Regions from separate parts of the Fictibacillus sp. 7GRE50 genome, predicted to be linked through region 2. Evidence: riboswitches for the same ligand, from Rfam matches in the RefSeq annotation. Region 2 holds a riboswitch; the other holds the start of a gene.
What was found. Region 2 has a riboswitch for FMN ahead of IHV12_RS01760 (ECF transporter S component). Riboswitches for the same ligand answer to the same signal wherever they lie in the genome.
Positions count from the first base shown of each region.

Region 1: linked by a shared signal. The riboswitch ahead of ribE (riboflavin synthase) and the one ahead of IHV12_RS01760 (ECF transporter S component) in region 2 are both predicted to bind FMN.

Region 1 covers NZ_JACZDW010000002.1:701,837-710,122, forward strand. The annotation lists gene IHV12_RS10740 (ABC transporter ATP-binding protein) at 1-1,061, opposite strand, end outside; gene IHV12_RS10745 (ABC transporter ATP-binding protein) at 1,064-2,821, opposite strand; gene ribH (6,7-dimethyl-8-ribityllumazine synthase) at 3,616-4,083, opposite strand; gene IHV12_RS10755 (bifunctional 3,4-dihydroxy-2-butanone-4-phosphate synthase/GTP cyclohydrolase II) at 4,100-5,293, opposite strand; gene ribE (riboflavin synthase) at 5,305-5,952, opposite strand; FMN riboswitch at 6,135-6,282, opposite strand; gene IHV12_RS10765 (TrkH family potassium uptake protein) at 6,337-7,704, opposite strand; gene IHV12_RS10770 (hypothetical protein) at 7,808-8,286, opposite strand, start outside.
Region 2 covers NZ_JACZDW010000001.1:352,864-361,149, forward strand. The annotation lists gene IHV12_RS01740 (NAD(P)H-dependent oxidoreductase) at 1-304, opposite strand, end outside; gene IHV12_RS01745 (winged helix-turn-helix transcriptional regulator) at 452-832, shown strand; gene dapF (diaminopimelate epimerase) at 891-1,757, opposite strand; gene IHV12_RS01755 (hypothetical protein) at 1,774-2,016, opposite strand; FMN riboswitch at 2,116-2,261, shown strand; gene IHV12_RS01760 (ECF transporter S component) at 2,449-3,027, shown strand; gene IHV12_RS01765 (NupC/NupG family nucleoside CNT transporter) at 3,379-4,593, opposite strand; gene IHV12_RS01770 (YuzB family protein) at 4,802-5,038, opposite strand; gene IHV12_RS01775 (NAD(P)/FAD-dependent oxidoreductase) at 5,276-6,340, shown strand; gene IHV12_RS01780 (LSM domain-containing protein) at 6,386-6,694, opposite strand; gene IHV12_RS01785 (YuzD family protein) at 6,783-7,106, opposite strand; gene IHV12_RS01790 (NifU family protein) at 7,265-7,510, shown strand; gene argF (ornithine carbamoyltransferase) at 7,813-8,286, opposite strand, start outside.

The DNA.
Region 1 (8,286 bases), on a different contig from region 2:
CAGATGAATGCCATAAACGCAAGGTTCTTTAATAACAACACAAGGTTATGTCCCGTCATCGCGTTAAGACTTAACAGCTTGTTTTGAAAGGTGAAGTATTCTTTATTCATCTTTTCAAATTCTTCAGAAGTCTCTTTTTGGCGCTTAAATGCTTGAATGATTGTCATACCGTTGATTGATTCGTTTATCATTCCGTTAATATCACTAAGCGTAGAACGAATTCTATGATTGTATTTAGACGCGAATTTCCTGTATACGATGATCCAAACGACGAGGATCGGTACAAGAATCAAACAGATCGTTGCAAGCTTAGGATCAAGCAAGAACAACGCGATGAAAATTCCCGTCAGATAGATGATTCCTGTAAAAAAGTTAGCTAGTACGTTAATGAATAATTCCTTGATCGCTTCCGTATCATTCGTAATACGAGAAACGATTTTCCCAGCAGGCTGATTATCAAAATATGTGATCGCTACACGCTGAACGTGGGCGAATACATCTTGACGAATTTTCTTGATAACCAGATTTGACGAGCGCTGCAGCATATAGCGCTGACCATACTGAAAGAATGATGCAAAAACGAGAAGGCTTAAGTAGATCATGGTTAGTTTCATGATCCCCGCGATTTCAGGCTTATAAAAAGCAAATGTTTCACTCGTACTTAATTTATCTGCCTGATAGGTTTCTGATTTTCCTTTAAAAGAAATCGTCACCTTACTGTAATTCGCTTTTCGTTCCCCATCAAAAGATATTTTCTTTGGTACAACAAAATAGTCTCGTTTCACTTGTATAACTCGTATTTCTTTTCCTTTATCTTCTCCTGGATCAAAATGATCACTTCGTTTATACCAGTTTCCATCGTATTTCACTGCTGCTTTTTCTTCATTATCTACTTGATGCCACGGCCTTTCGATCCCAAGAATATGGTCATCGATCATCGTCTTTGCGATAAACGGTCCGGTCAGCTCCGCCCCAATGGCAACGGTCAGCATCAGAAGCCCGAGAATAAAGTTCTTTTTATAGTGAAGTGCGTATTGAAACAGGCGTTTTCCAACGTTCATGGCTACACCGCCTTATTATCATTTAAGTTTTGTTCGATCTGCTGACGTTCGTGCTGTTCTTTATACCAGCCATCTCTAGCTATTAAATCCTCATGTCTGCCTTCATCAACGATCGCTCCGTCATCAATAACGATGATCCAGTCTGCGTGTTCAACTGCAGACAGTCGGTGTGTTGTTATAAAAGTTGTTTTCCCAGCGCGTTCTTTACGGATGTTACCGATGATTGCAGTCTCCGTCTTCGCATCAACAGCAGAAAGCGCATCATCTAATATCAAAATTTCTGGATCCACACATAATGCTCGTGCAATAGACACACGCTGCTTCTGTCCTCCTGATAACGCCACACCTTTTTCACCGACGAGCGTGTTCAATCCTTCAGGAAGGTGCTGAACATCTTTTCTAAAGGACGCCATCTCCATAACATGATTCAATTTATCAACACCTGCCGTGCTATTCCCAAACAGGATATTTTCCTCCACCGTTTTGGAGAAAAGAATAGCATCCTGCGGTACGTATCCGATCCATCCTTGTAGATCTTCTAAAGCGATATCTTCAATGCCCACACCAGAGAACGAAATATTCCCTTTTCCAGCTGGATACTCTCTTAAAAGCTGTTTAAGAAGTGTTGTTTTTCCGCTTCCTGTTCGGCCAACGATCCCAAGCGTTGCTCCCTTTTCCACCTTAACGTTGATGTTTTTTAAGTTATCTGTTTCAGAAGAAGGATAACGGAAAGTCACATCTTCAAATGCTATTGTTCCTGGATCTTTTAATGGGACAAGGTCTTCTGCGTTTTTTACATCAGGTTCATAGCTAAGCGTTTCATTAACACGATCAAGTGATGCACTTCCACGTTCCATAATATTAATGAGCTCACCGATCGCGATCATCGGCCAGATCAGCATGCCCAAGTACACGTTGAACGTAACAAGCTCACCAAGTGTGATCGTCTTATGAAAGACCATGTATGCTCCATATCCTAAACCGATTAAATAACTCATTCCTACCAATACTTTTATCGTTGGCTCGAACAAGGCGTCAATTCTCGATACAGCCAAGTTCTTTTCAAATACATCTTCTGTTACCTTATTGAAGCGTGCTACATCTTCTTCTTCCTGAACATAAGCACGAATAACACGTACTCCTTGAATGCTTTCAAGAACTGAATCGTTCATTTCTCCAAAGGCATCTTGGGCAATGGTAAAACGCTGATGTACTTTTTTTCCGTATTTTTTAATAATAAACGCGATGATCGGCAGTGGAATAAGCGCTGCAAACGTCAATTTCCAACTGATCATGAATCCCATCACAAACAGGATCGTTAACATGAACAAACTCGAATCTACAAGTGTTAAAATTCCGAATCCTGCAGTCATAGAGATTGCTTTTAAATCGTTTGTAGCACGTGCCATCAGATCTCCTGTTCGATTTTTCTCAAAAAATGTAGGAGTCATCTTTAATAAGTGACGCATAAAACTTGATCGCATCGAACGCTCGATAATAAAAGCGCCTCCAAAAAGCTGATACATCCAGATGTACATCGTAATGTACATCGAAATTAGGACAGCTACAAAGATTCCAAGAGTCCGCATCATGTCTTCTTTTGTGATCGTGCCCATATGAATGGAGTCAATAATATTACCGATGAGTTTCGGTGGGATGATCTCAATGATCCCAACACCAGTCAGCAGCACTACCGCAACCGTGTAACGTATCCAATGTTTCTTAAAAAACCAAGCTAATTTTCCTAAAACTGAAAACATAATGTCTCTCCTCTCGATCTACCATCCTCTTAAACAGTTGTTTAACGAAGCTACCCAAAAAGTGTATGATCCTTGCGTTCTAGCCACACATTAAATGATTTTCTTTTCATTTTTTCTCCTCCTATTGTTTCGTGAATCTATTGCAAAAAGAAGATTGACTCTTCTGTGCAAACGAAAATAAAAAAGCATACCATTCGAACTCGGTATGCTTAAAATCACAAAAAAACACACGTCACGACTGGGGTGACCTGCGTACAAACATGTATGTAGAAAAGGCAGATATATAGATTGATAATCCTAATACATCTCTTCCGGCAGGCCATGGTATGAAATTGTAGAGTCATCGTTGATTACAACAGTGACCGCAATTTGAGTAACAATCATTTCTTTCACCATGACACAACCATCCTTTCCATAATTTTGTAGTTTGTAACTTTGGTAATCTTAACACTATTCTAATAACTATGTCAATTGCTTTTAGATATGCTTAAAATTATTTAAAACGCTGTTAATTTTTGCTTTAGAAGAGTGCTTGAAGTGAGGTTGCCGCTTCAATCTACAGCGTTTTCATATGTACCTATCATTATTTACTTTCAATCCAGAAGTTTTCACTTTCAACCCACGAGTTTTTTCTCTCAATCCACGAGTTTTCACACTTAATCCACGAGTTCATGCTCTCAATCCAAAAGTTATCCACGAGTCGACACCACTCGACAAACTCGTACACCATCGATTTTATAAAACAAACAAAAACCCGTCACTAAAAAAGTGACGGGCTTTCACACACATACAATTTATCCTAACTGACGCGTTAAGTTTGCCATTTCAATAGCTGACACAGCAGCTTCCCAGCCTTTGTTTCCTGCTTTCGTTCCTGCACGCTCAATCGCTTGTTCAATTGAATCCACTGTCAAAACGCCAAAGATTACAGGAACACCGCTCGTCATGGATGCTTGAGCGACTCCTTTCGCTGCCTCATTACATACGTAATCAAAGTGCGGAGTGGATCCGCGGATAACTGCTCCTAACGTAATCACAGCATCATAGTTACCGCTATCTGCCATCTTTTTAGCGATCAGCGGTATCTCAAACGCTCCAGGTACCCAAGCGATATCTACATCATCTTCAGAAATACCATGTCTCTTGAATGCATCTTGTGCACCTGAAACTAATTTATCTGAAATAAAGTCATTAAAACGTCCTGCTACGATACCTACTTTTAATCCTGTACCAACTAAATGTCCTTCAAATAATTTTGCCATGACTATTCCTCCTGATTTAAAAATGAAGCATATGCCCCAATTTGCTCTTTTTTGTTTTTAGATAATCTTCGTTGTTCTTGTTATGAGGCATCTGAAGCGCCACACGATCGGTCACTTCTAAGTCATACCCTTTTAATCCAGCAATCTTTCTTGGATTGTTTGTCAGCAGTTTCATCTTACTGATACCAAGGTCCTTTAAAATCTGAGCTCCTATGCCATAATCACGCAGATCTGGAGCGAACCCGAGCTGCTCATTTGCCTCAACCGTATCAAGACCCTCTTCTTGAAGTTTATAAGCTTTCATCTTATTGATGAGTCCGATGCCGCGTCCTTCTTGTCTCATGTACAGCAAAACGCCACGGCCTTCTTTTTCTATCTGTGAAAGAGCTGCGTGAAGCTGTGAACCACAATCACAACGAGCTGAACCAAATACATCACCTGTTAAGCACTCCGAATGAACGCGGACTAAAACTGGTTCTCCCGTTGCAACCTCACCTTTAACGAGTGCAACATGTTCTTTCTCATCTAATACATTCGAAAAACCGATCGCTTTAAAATCTCCAAACTCTGTAGGCAGATTAATCTCTACTTCACGCTTTACCATCTGCTCAGTTTTGTTTCGGTACGTAATGAGGTCTTTAATCGTAATCAGCTTCATATTATGTTGTTTCGCAAGCTCGACTAGTTCAGGAACACGAGCCATCGTTCCGTCTTCTTTCATGATTTCACAGATAACACCAGCCGATTTGCTGCCTGCCATTTGTGCAAGATCGATGGCTGCTTCCGTATGGCCTGCTCTTCGCAACACACCACCGTTTTTTCCGATCAACGGAAAAATATGACCAGGTCGTTTGAAATCAGAAGGCAGGGAATCTGCATTCACAAGCTCACGTACCGTAGACGCTCTCTCTTGAGCCGAAATACCTGTTGTAGTTGAAATATGATCGACGCTTATCGTAAAAGCCGTGCCATGCGAATCTGTGTTGGCAACTACCATCGGTGAAAGATCAAGCTTTAACGCAATTTCTTCTGAGATCGGTGTACACACTAAACCTCTGCCATGTGTCACCATAAAATTAATGGTTTCAGGAGTTATACCTTCTGCGAGTGCTACAAAGTCACCCTCGTTTTCACGATCTTCGTCATCTACTACGATCACAATTTTTCCTTCTTTAAGATCTGCCACTGCTTCTTCTATGGAGTGAAACATGAACTCTCCTCCTAAAATCCGTGCTCTTGTAAGAAATCAAGAGACAGCTTCGACTTTTGTGTAGTTTCTTCTTTCGGCGACAACATATTGTGTACATACTTTGCGAGCATGTCGCATTCTATATTCACGATGTCACCCGTTCCTTTCGACCCTAAGATCGTGTGTTCTGCTGTATGAGGAATCAATGAAACAGTAATTTTACTTTCGGTCACTTCAAATATAGTGAGACTCGTTCCATCTACACATACAGAGCCTTTCAACATAAAATAACGCATCAGATGGTCAGGTAACACAATCGTATAATAAATGGCATTTCTCTCTGGACGCTTTTCAATGATTGTTCCTGTCCCATCCACATGCCCGGAAACAAAATGTCCACCGAACCGGCCACCAGCAGCCATCGCTCGTTCAAGATTGACCAAATCACGGTTGTTTAACAATCTCAATGTGGATGAACGAAACGTCTCTGGCATAACATCTACCGTGAACTCTCTTTTACTAAAAGAAGTTACGGTTAGACAAACACCGTTAACTGCGATACTGTCTCCAAGGTTTACATCTTTTAATACTTCTTGGGCTGTAACAGTAAGAACAATCGTTTCGTTGCCTTTAGAAATTGATTTTATCGTACCTTTTTCTTCGATAATGCCTGTAAACAAAAAGCTTTCCCTCCCCTCGTATGACGTAAGTATCATCGTAAATATGCATAAGCAGGAGTCCTTTTTTTCTTAATACAAATAACCCCGGAAACAGATTGCTTCCGGGGTTTTAAATGTTAAGAATATAACGAAATAAACCTTTAAATATACCTATTTCAAACACAGGTATTCTAAAAGTGTTCACGTTCCTTCTCCCATCCAGACTATACTGTCGGCTTCGGAATTGCACCGAATCCACCGTTTCTGCTACATGCAAAACCGGGTCACGGACTGAGAGGCTGAAACCTCATCACCGCCGGTTGGGAATTTCACCCGACCCCGAAGGACTTATTTACTTATGTTCATTATAAGTAAACAGCAGCGTGAATTCAAACGTGATCACTTTTATTGGCCAATAATTAATTTTTCTTTCGGGTAATGAATGTGCTCTGTAACCACTTTCCCTCGGATAATGAACAAGAATGAAAGTACGCCAATTCTTCCAATAAACATCAGAAGCATTAAGATCACTTTACCTGTTGAGCTCAACTGACCTGTAATTCCAGTGGAAAGCCCTGTAGTTCCGAAAGCTGAACATACCTCAAAGAATAAGTACTCGATCGGCATAGGATCAGTAATCGCTAAGATAATAGTGGATGTCGTACAGAGCACCATCGCAACGATAATAACAATAAACGACTTGTGTATATCTTCAGGGTATATCTCACGCTTAAAGATTTTTATCGTGTTTCTACCCTTTGCATAAAAGAGGATTGCTAATAATGCTACAGCAAAAGTCGTCGTACGAATCCCCCCTCCTACTGAGCTTGGAGAAGCACCAATAAACATCATGACTCCTAAGAAGAGAAGTGTTGGTACTGTGAATTCCGAGACGTCCATCGTGGATAGGCCTCCACTTCGTGTGGTAACAGACTGAAACAACGAATAAAAGATTGTTTCATGCCAAGACTTACCTTCGAAGAATGCATTCATCTCTAGTACATAAATCCCTATGGCTCCTGTAATAACTAATAACGCAAATGTAGTTGTTGTAACTTTCGTAAAAAGAGTGAACGTATAACGCTCTAAATACTTACGCTCTTTAATAAAGTTATTGATCTCTACTAATACAGGAAATCCGATAGCACCGGATGTAATCAAAAACATCGTAACGATCTGAACGAGATAATCATGACGAAACGGGATCAATGAACTTCCCGTTATATCAAAACCTGCATTCGTCGTTGCTGTAACTGCTGCGAAGAATGCGTGATAGAGCACTTCTATTTCTGTATCATAATAAGGCTGAAACAAGATAAAGAACAATACTGTTCCTACGATTTCAATTCCAATAATGAGTGTTAGTATTTGCTTCATCAACTGGACAAGCCCAGCAAGTGTAGATTGATTCTGGTCTGTCATAATCAATTGACGCTCTCTCATCCCAATACGTTTACCGATTAAAAGCCAAATGGCTGTACCGAGCGTCATAACGCCGATTCCACCAATCTGCACGATGATGGCAAGAAGGACGACTCCAACTTGATTAAACGTTTCTGAGATATTAACAGAAGTTAGACCTGTTACACTAACTGCACTCACGGCGGTAAACAGGGCATCGATAAATTTCAACTCTACTCCTTCGTTATGACCGACCGGCAAGCTTAAAAGAATAGTCGCTACTAAAACGGACAATAAATAAAAGATGACGATTAGCTGAACGGAAGTAAGAAATGATTTTTTTTGTTGTGAAGTTGCTGTATTTTTAAACATATATTTTCACCTGTCGAAAGGATTTTTCTGTAACCTTCTGAAATCTTAACAATAGCATTTCCATTTAACAAGGTGAAATTGAACATTTGCTAAAAAAAGACTGTTAATCTTCTAAGTTACATTCTTCATCAGCCATTCTCTTTTCAATAAGCCTCATTAATTCAGTGGGGTTATCTACTTTAATAACTACCCTTGTCACGTTCTTCTTAAATCCATATATGATATCTGACCTTATAGGTTTTTTCAACAGCAACTCAATATTCGGTTTTTCCGGAATAAAATCACTTACTCGGGCTTCAAAGGTATACTTCATTTCTGCTGCACTCAACTCATCTGGTCCTTCATACGTTTTCCATTCTTGGATGTATTTAAACGGCAGATCAAGGCTTTTAATAAATCCTATATTCAATATCAACGATTGATTCGTAACGATTAAAGGGACTTTTTTTACAGCTTGCATCTGACCGATGAGAAAAAGAATAGAGTAGATGTTTATAAATAATAAAATCAAAGAGACTGTATGGTTCCATTGACTGAAGAAATAATGAAGACCGACTGATTCGATGATAAGCGCATGGATCA
Region 2 (8,286 bases):
TGTATTCTGAATCGTACATCATATCTTCTGCCGTACGTGCTAGCATCACGATATAGTGACTCGCAGTCGGCAATTGTTTTTGTGCGCCCCATGATACAGGTTTCAACTGTTCACGTAGCTCTGGGTCTTGAATGACAACAAAACGCCAAGGCTCAAAGCCGAAGGAACTCGGTGATAGACGTCCAGTTTCTAAAATAAATTCAAAGTCTTCATCTGAAATCTTTTTCTCTGGATCAAATTCCTTTGTTGCATGTCTGAACTGAAATGCCTCTAAGATCTCTTGTTTTTTAGCTTCTTTATTCATGATGTTTATCTCTCCTTCAATATTTATGAACGTAATTTAAAGTTGTTTTGATATCCTACACAATATATTATAAAAGTAATAACAAAAATGAAAAGTACGCACATTTTTGTGTCATAGTATCATTTTTTATACTAAAGGAGCCATTCAATGACTAATCAACAATTCGACCTTTCCAATTGGCAATCTCACGGCTATTCATGTCCAGTCGAAGCGACTCTTGATATTATCGGTGGTAAGTGGAAAAGCGTTATTTTGTATCACTTGATCGAGGGCAAGATACGTTTTAACGAACTAAAGCGCCTCGTCTCTGGAATTACACAGCGAATGCTTACCCTACAGCTACGAGAATTAGAGCGTGACGGCATCATACACCGAGAAGTTTATAAACAAGTCCCGCCGAAAGTGGAATATTCTCTAACTTCATTTGGTGAAACACTGATCCCTATTATAAAGTCCATGCTTCAATGGGGAATTGAACATACGGAGAAAATCGTTCAACATCGTGAGCAGGCTGAAGTTAAGGATTAAAAAAAGAAAGCATCTCTGCTTTCTTTTTTAGTAGGTGTAGGCTTAATGTGTGCACCTTCTACCTATTAGTATGATATTCACCCGTACAGATTATTTCTGCTGGGCCAGTCATCCAAATATCTCCATTATCTTTCCAGTTAATGATGAGATCTCCGCCTGCTAAATGAACAGTAATATCCGTATTTCTATCTGCTTCTTCGTTTAGAACGGCAGCTACAGCTGCTGCACAAGCTCCTGTACCACAAGCTTGTGTAATACCTGATCCTCTCTCCCAAACTCTAAAGTGCATTTCACTTTTAGACACCACTTCTACAAACTCTGCGTTTACCCAATCAGGAAACATTGAATCTTTTTCGATGATTGGTCCTAACGAATGCAGAGGCGCTTTCTCAATATTATCCACAAAGAAAACGGCATGTGGATTTCCCATTGAAACAGCAGTGAGTCTTAAAGGTGTCCCATCAAAAGATACTTCCTCATTCACCACTTGTTGGAGGTGGTCAAATCCCGTGACAGGAATTTTTTGAGGTCGAAGGATGGGGTTACCCATATTAACCGTAACGAGTGATACTTTATTGTTGTTACCTATTGTTACTTTTGCAGTTACTAAACCACCTAGTGTTTCAATCTGAAATTCGGTTTCTGTTACTAACCTGTTTTCGTACGCATATTTGGCTACACATCGAAGTCCGTTACCACAGTTTTTAGCTTCAGAACCATCATTATTAAAGATTCTCATTTTAACTGGCGCTAATTCGCTTGGGCAGATTAGAATCATCCCATCTGATCCGATGCCCGTGTAAGGATTTGAGACTTCCGCTGCTAACCTCGGCAGATCAGCTTCATCAATACACTCTTCAAACATGTTTATATAGATGTAATTATTGCCTAATCCATGCATTTTTGTGAATTTCAACGTATCCATCGCTTAACCCTGCTCCTTATGATTGACCTCTCAATTTTTCATCCGTATAAAAATAATCATCGTCGGCGTTTAGTATGGTTAACTTGCCATGACAACAAGGCATAATAAGTATCTGTTTAATTCCTTCTTGAGCAAGATTCAGTTGTTCTTCTTTAAAGGAAGTCAATACATTGTCTCGTTGGCAGAACGGACATTCCGAAATATAAATATCCTTCATCATTCTTTCATATGGCCATGTATATTCAAATGTTAATTTCATATCGGTTCATCCTCTATTTGGAAGGTATGGTTATTGCATATTCGTTCACAACTTACATTTTTTAAAGTATAATAGGTGATGTAACAAAATACAATAGCGATCCATCTTCGGGGCAGGGTGAAATTCCCGACCGGCGGTAATTGAAGATTCCCTCTTCATCAGCCCGTGAGCGAAAAAGTTTTCTTTTTTGCTGATCTGGTGTAATTCCAGAGCCGACAGTATAGTCTGGATGGGAGAAGATGTAGGTACAGCGGTTCAACTCTAATTAGAACCCTTTGTTTAAGCATGCCATTTTGTGCATCTTTTACATGCTGTTTATCATACTTACAAACTCCCTTAGTCTCATTAACTGACTAAGGATTTTTTGTGTGAAGCAGGCTGTGCTGCATTCGAAATCATGAGATGGCGCAACACAAAAGAGGAGAGATTTCAATGCAAAAGGGAAAGATCAAACAAATGGTAGCGGTATCGATGCTCAGTACGATTGCTTATGTGCTGATGATGCTCGACTTTCCGTTCCCAGGGTTACCTCCATTTTTAAAGATTGATTTTAGTGAGGTGCCTGCACTTCTAGCTGCAATCATTTTCGGACCAGCGGCAGGAGTTATGGTGGAAGCCATAAAAAATGTTCTACACTACGGGATAGTAGGAAGCTTTACCGGTGTACCAGTTGGTCAATTAGCAAACTTTGTGGCCGGTATTCTATTCATTCTTCCAGTATCCTACTTATTCCGCAAAAAGAATTCTGTTAAACGTCTTTCAGCGGGCTTGATCTTAGGAACGGTTTTGATGACATTTATGATGGGTCTGCTCAACTACCTAATCATCTTACCAGCCTATACGTGGTTCCTTGGTGCTGATCCGATGTCTAGCCAGATGATGCTTGATCTTATATTAAAAGGTATAACGCCGTTTAACTTGATAAAAGGTACAATAATTACACTGTTATTCGTAGCATTATACAACCGAATGCAGCCATGGGTGATGAAACAGATCGCTCAACAGGCCTAAATATAGAAGATAAAACCGCAGGGGGGATGATTCCCACTGCGGTTTTTTTATTGTTCATGATAGGGGTATTAAGCTGGACTGGCGGTTAGATTGCTTGTCGAAATTTAGCGAACCGCCTTTATTTTTGAATTTAGACTTAATTGAACGCCGTTTCGACTTAATTAAGTCTTATTTCGACCCAATTTTGTTTGCTTAGACTTAATTATAGATGATGATACCCTAGCTGGTATTATTCAGGGGACAATGTCCCAAGTGTGACAGAGAATTGCACCGCACGCTATCTGCTAAAATCCTCTCTAACAAAAAAAGATGCTCAAGCATTAGCTTGAACATCTTAAAATGAAACCATTCTTATAAAATGAACATACCTGCGATTGCACCGCTTAGTAAGTTTGCGATTGTAGCTGCGATTACAGCGCGCATTCCAAGTCTTGCGATGTCAGGACGACGAGTAGGTGCCATTGCTCCAAGACCACCTAAAAGGATTGCGATCGAAGAAAGGTTCGCGAAACCACAAAGTGCGAAACTTACAACCGCTACTGTTTTCGGCATTAAGTCTGGAATTTGAGGTGCGAATGAAGAATAAGCAACGAACTCGTTCAATACGATTTTTTGACCGATGAACGTACCGGCTTTAACTGCTTCTTCCCACGGTACACCAATAACAAATGCGATTGGAGCGAAAATATAACCTAGAATTTGTTGAAGTGTGATCTCATAACCGAACCAGCCACCGATTCCGCCAAGGATACCGTTAACTAAAGCGATAAGAGCGATGAATGCAAGTAACATTGCCCCAACGTTAAGTGCGATTTGAAGTCCATCTCCTGCACCTTTTGCTGCAGCGTCAATTACGTTTACTGTATCTTTATCACGTTCTAATTTGATCTCACCCATTGTTTCAGGCTCTTCTGTTTCAGGAACAATGATCTTAGCGATCGCAAGTCCTGCAGGAGCACACATAAAGCTTGCCGCGATTAAGTATTCTAACGGTACTCCTAATAGGTAATAACCAATCAATACAGAACCTGCTACTGATGCTAGTCCACCTACCATTACAGCAAAAAGTTCAGATTGAGTAAGACGGTTCATATATGGACGAATAACTAGAGGTGCTTCTGTCTGACCTAAGAAAATATTTGCAGTAGCACTCATTGATTCTGCTTTACTAGTTTTTAATAACTTAGATAATGCTCCCCCTAAAATTCTTACAACCCATTGCATGATGCCTAGGTAATAAAGAACTGAGATTAGAGAAGAGAAGAAAATGATTACGGTTAAAACTTGAAACGCAAAGATAAATCCTTTTCCTTCTGCTGGAATCATACTTCCAAACAAGAAAGTAATCCCTTCGTTCGCATAAGCCACAACGTTTGAAACTTTTTGTGAGACGCTTTGCAATGCTTGTTTTCCAGCATCCCATTTAAGAACGATCAACGCAAAAGCAATTTGAATTGCTAGTGCACCGATTACCGTTCTCCAGTTAATCGCTTTCTTATTTTGAGAAAGTAAGAATGCGATTACAAGAAGAACGAGCATACCACCTAATCCCCATAAAATTTGCATATTCGTACACCCCTTTTGTAATTTGGAAGAAAACGCTTACTATTAGCACGTTAGTTGTCAGACATCCAATGACTGACCCTTTTCTAATGTAACAAATTTCGACAAAAATGCAATCGTTTTTCAAAAAATTATATGCTAGATATTTTTCCCAATCATAACTCCCTTATCCATAGAAAAAGCAGCTATCCCATTTTTAGATAGCTGCTTTTTAAAACATTCCGTTTTCTTCTATATGATTGTAAATATTTTTCACAAGTTCATCTGATGTTTCTCCGTGAACGATATCTCCATTTACGAGAGCAAACATCGACTTTGCACAGTGTCCACAATACCCTAAACACCCATACTCGATAACGTCTAGATCATAGTCTTTCTCGAGTTCTTCGAGCGCTTTTTGTGCACCACTCGCTAAATTACTTACACAAAACTCTATAATCGGTCTCATTTCCGTCTTCACCTCTTGATGAATCCATCCTAACGGTTTCTATAGTTGTAGTCAATGTAAACACTCATTCTTCCTGTGTTTTTTCTATAAAAGAGTTGTGAAATTGTTGCAAAGTGCTATACTTAAACATGTCAAAAACGTGTAATCGTTTACTTATTTCGAGTTAAGGTTATTTACTTATATATGCATTTTTAAAAACAGATAAGAATTGTCTTGAAAGAAAAGGGGAAATGACAAATGAAACACCTCGTTTTACTTGGCGGAGGATATGGAAATATGCGTGTGCTAAAGAGACTTCTTAATTCCTCAGACCTCCCTGAAAACATTCAGCTTACGCTTATTGATCGTGTACCTTATCATTGTTTAAAAACTGAATACTATGCACTTGCTGCAGGTACCATATCTGATCATCATGTTCGTGTAACTTTTCCAGATCACCCACGTCTAAATATTAAGTATGGCGAAGTTACTTCAATTGATGTAAAAGAAAAGAAAGTTCTATTAAAAGCCCAAGATGCAGTTTCATATGATGATTTGGTTATCGGCCTAGGTTGCGAAGACAAATATCATAATGTCCCTGGTGCTGACCAATTTACGCTCAGCATTCAGACCATTGATAAGTCTCGTCAAACGTATCAAATTCTAAACAACTTGCATGCTAATGCGGTTGTTGCAGTAGTTGGTGCCGGACTTTCAGGTGTAGAGTTAGCATCTGAACTTCGTGAGAGCCGTCCGGATCTTACAATTAAACTCTTTGACCGTGGTGATATGATTCTTTCCGCTTATAAGAAGCGATTGAGCAACTATGTACAAAACTGGTTCGTTGAACACGGTGTTGAAGTAATCAATAATTCAAATGTAACAAAGGTTGAAGAAGGCGCTCTTTATAATCATGACGAAAAGGTAGAGTGTGATGCTATCGTTTGGACGGCAGGTATACAGCCGAGCCGAATCGTTCGTGATTTAGATGTTGAAAAAGACAGTCAAGGACGTGTTGTTCTAACTGAACATCATCACCTTCCAACCGAAGAGCATGTATACGTTGTTGGAGATTGCGCGAGCCTTCCTTATGCACCAAGTGCACAATTAGCAGAGGAGCAAGCAGAACAGATCTCACAAGTCCTTTTAGCTCGTTGGAACGAACAGCCTCTTCCTGAAATGAACGAGATTAAACTAAAAGGTGTTATGGGTTCTCTTGGTAAGAAGAGCGGATTTGGTACGATGGGTAGCACTGCTCTTATTGGTAGAGTGCCACGCTTATTAAAGTCAGGAATTCTATGGTTGTATAAATATCAAGTATAAGAAAAGACCCATGCAGCAGCATGGGTCTTTTTCTTTATTTTTTTTTTACCAATAATAAGGACGAAAACGACGAATTCGGTAAAAAGGAAAACCAAAAACTCCGAAGCCTGGAAAAAACGGCCCGACAAAAATGATACGGCTATTACGGTCAGCGTTCTCACCTGGCATGATCATATACATGTTATCCTGATCATAGCTATGCAATTGACCGTGATATACATTTCCATCATTCAATTCGATCGTAACCTTCTGTCCCATGTACTCGAGACAAAGATCATGATAATGATGGTGATGATGTCCTGCATATGAGGATGATTCATCTTTATGACTTTTACCTTTTAAAGGGTTCAACAATACAATTTGCCTCCTTTTTTCTCTATACATCTTATTCTTAAGAGAAAACAAGGCGTGTGTACAAACCCAAAATAAAAAAAATAGGCGCTTAACTTACAGCGCCATAACCGTTCTGTTCTATAATTGCGTAGATCGTTTTTAAATTCGGATTACCTTCTGCTACTACTTCTCCATCTATCACAACGACAGGATAAAAAAGGTCTTCTTCTACAATTCTTTCTGAAAATGCCTGATCGATCTCATTTTCCGTATTTTCCATGTCTATATAAAGAACATTAAACAATAAGTTCGGAAACTTTCTTGAGATTGCTGCTTCTAGCCATTCAGCCGTTTCTTTTGCTGAAGGAAGATGAACACAGCTGGCACATTTTTGTTCAGCTCCATATACTTTAATACTAAATGAGTTACTCATGAAGAATCACCTCAATGTATGCGCTTATTTGCTTTCATCATACCTTATTTTTCAAAAAAGAAAAAGGAGCAAATATCATGATGCTTGCTCATGGATTTTTTATTCCATATCCCGTATACTAAGAGTAAGTTCTTTTTAAGAAAGGAGCCTTGATTATTATGGCTGAAACTCAAAACTTAGAGATGCGTGAACAAGTTGAAGAAGTTCTTGATAAATTACGCCCGTTCCTTCTTCGTGATGGAGGAGACGTGGAATTAGTGGATATTGAAGAAGGTGTAGTAAAAGTACGCCTAATGGGAGCATGTGGTAGCTGCCCAAGTTCAACAATCACACTAAAAGCAGGTATCGAACGTGCACTTCTTGAAGAAGTTCCTGGTGTTGTTGAATTAGAACAAGTATTTTAATAAAACGCAAGAAGCCGCTCTTTTGAAGAGCGGCTTCTTTTTTTTGTTGTTTTTTAAAAACTTAGTTGCAATTGAAGGTAGTAATTTAGCATACTCGCACAAATTATTTGAACGCTATCAAGAGTTCTTTAAGAAGCTTCATTAACAAGTTGATTGGAGTGTAAGGGCGAGACTCCTGGGGGATCAGCGGGACAGGTGAGACACCTAACAGCGCAGAGCGCTAGGTGGCTCACCGCACGCCCCTCGGAAAGGGAGCACCTGAAACGGAAATCAACCACTCACTAATCCTAACTCGATTATACTTAACTCAGCAAACGAACAAGCAGTGCTTTTTGTGCGTGAAGACGGTTCTCCGCCTCGTGAAAAACAACAGAATGAGGACCATCAATAATCTCCGCCGTCACCTCTTCCTCTCGATGCGCAGGCAAACAATGCATGAAAATAAAATCACTCTTTGCATAGGACACAAGCTCTCGGTTCACTTGATAACCCTTAAAATGTTCGAGACGTTCCTCCGCTTCCGCTTCTTGACCCATACTCGCCCAGACATCCGTGTAAATAACATCACTATTTTTAACACCAGCAACTGGTTCATGAGTTACCTCGATAACAGAGCCGTTTTGTTTCGCAACTTCCTTTGCATAAGAAACGATTTCTTCTTTCGGTTCGTAGTTTTCAGGTGAAATAATAGTGCAATCCATCCCCACTTTTGCAGCTCCAATCATTAATGAATGTGCTACATTGTTTCCGTCACCAATATAAGCCAGCTTTTTCCC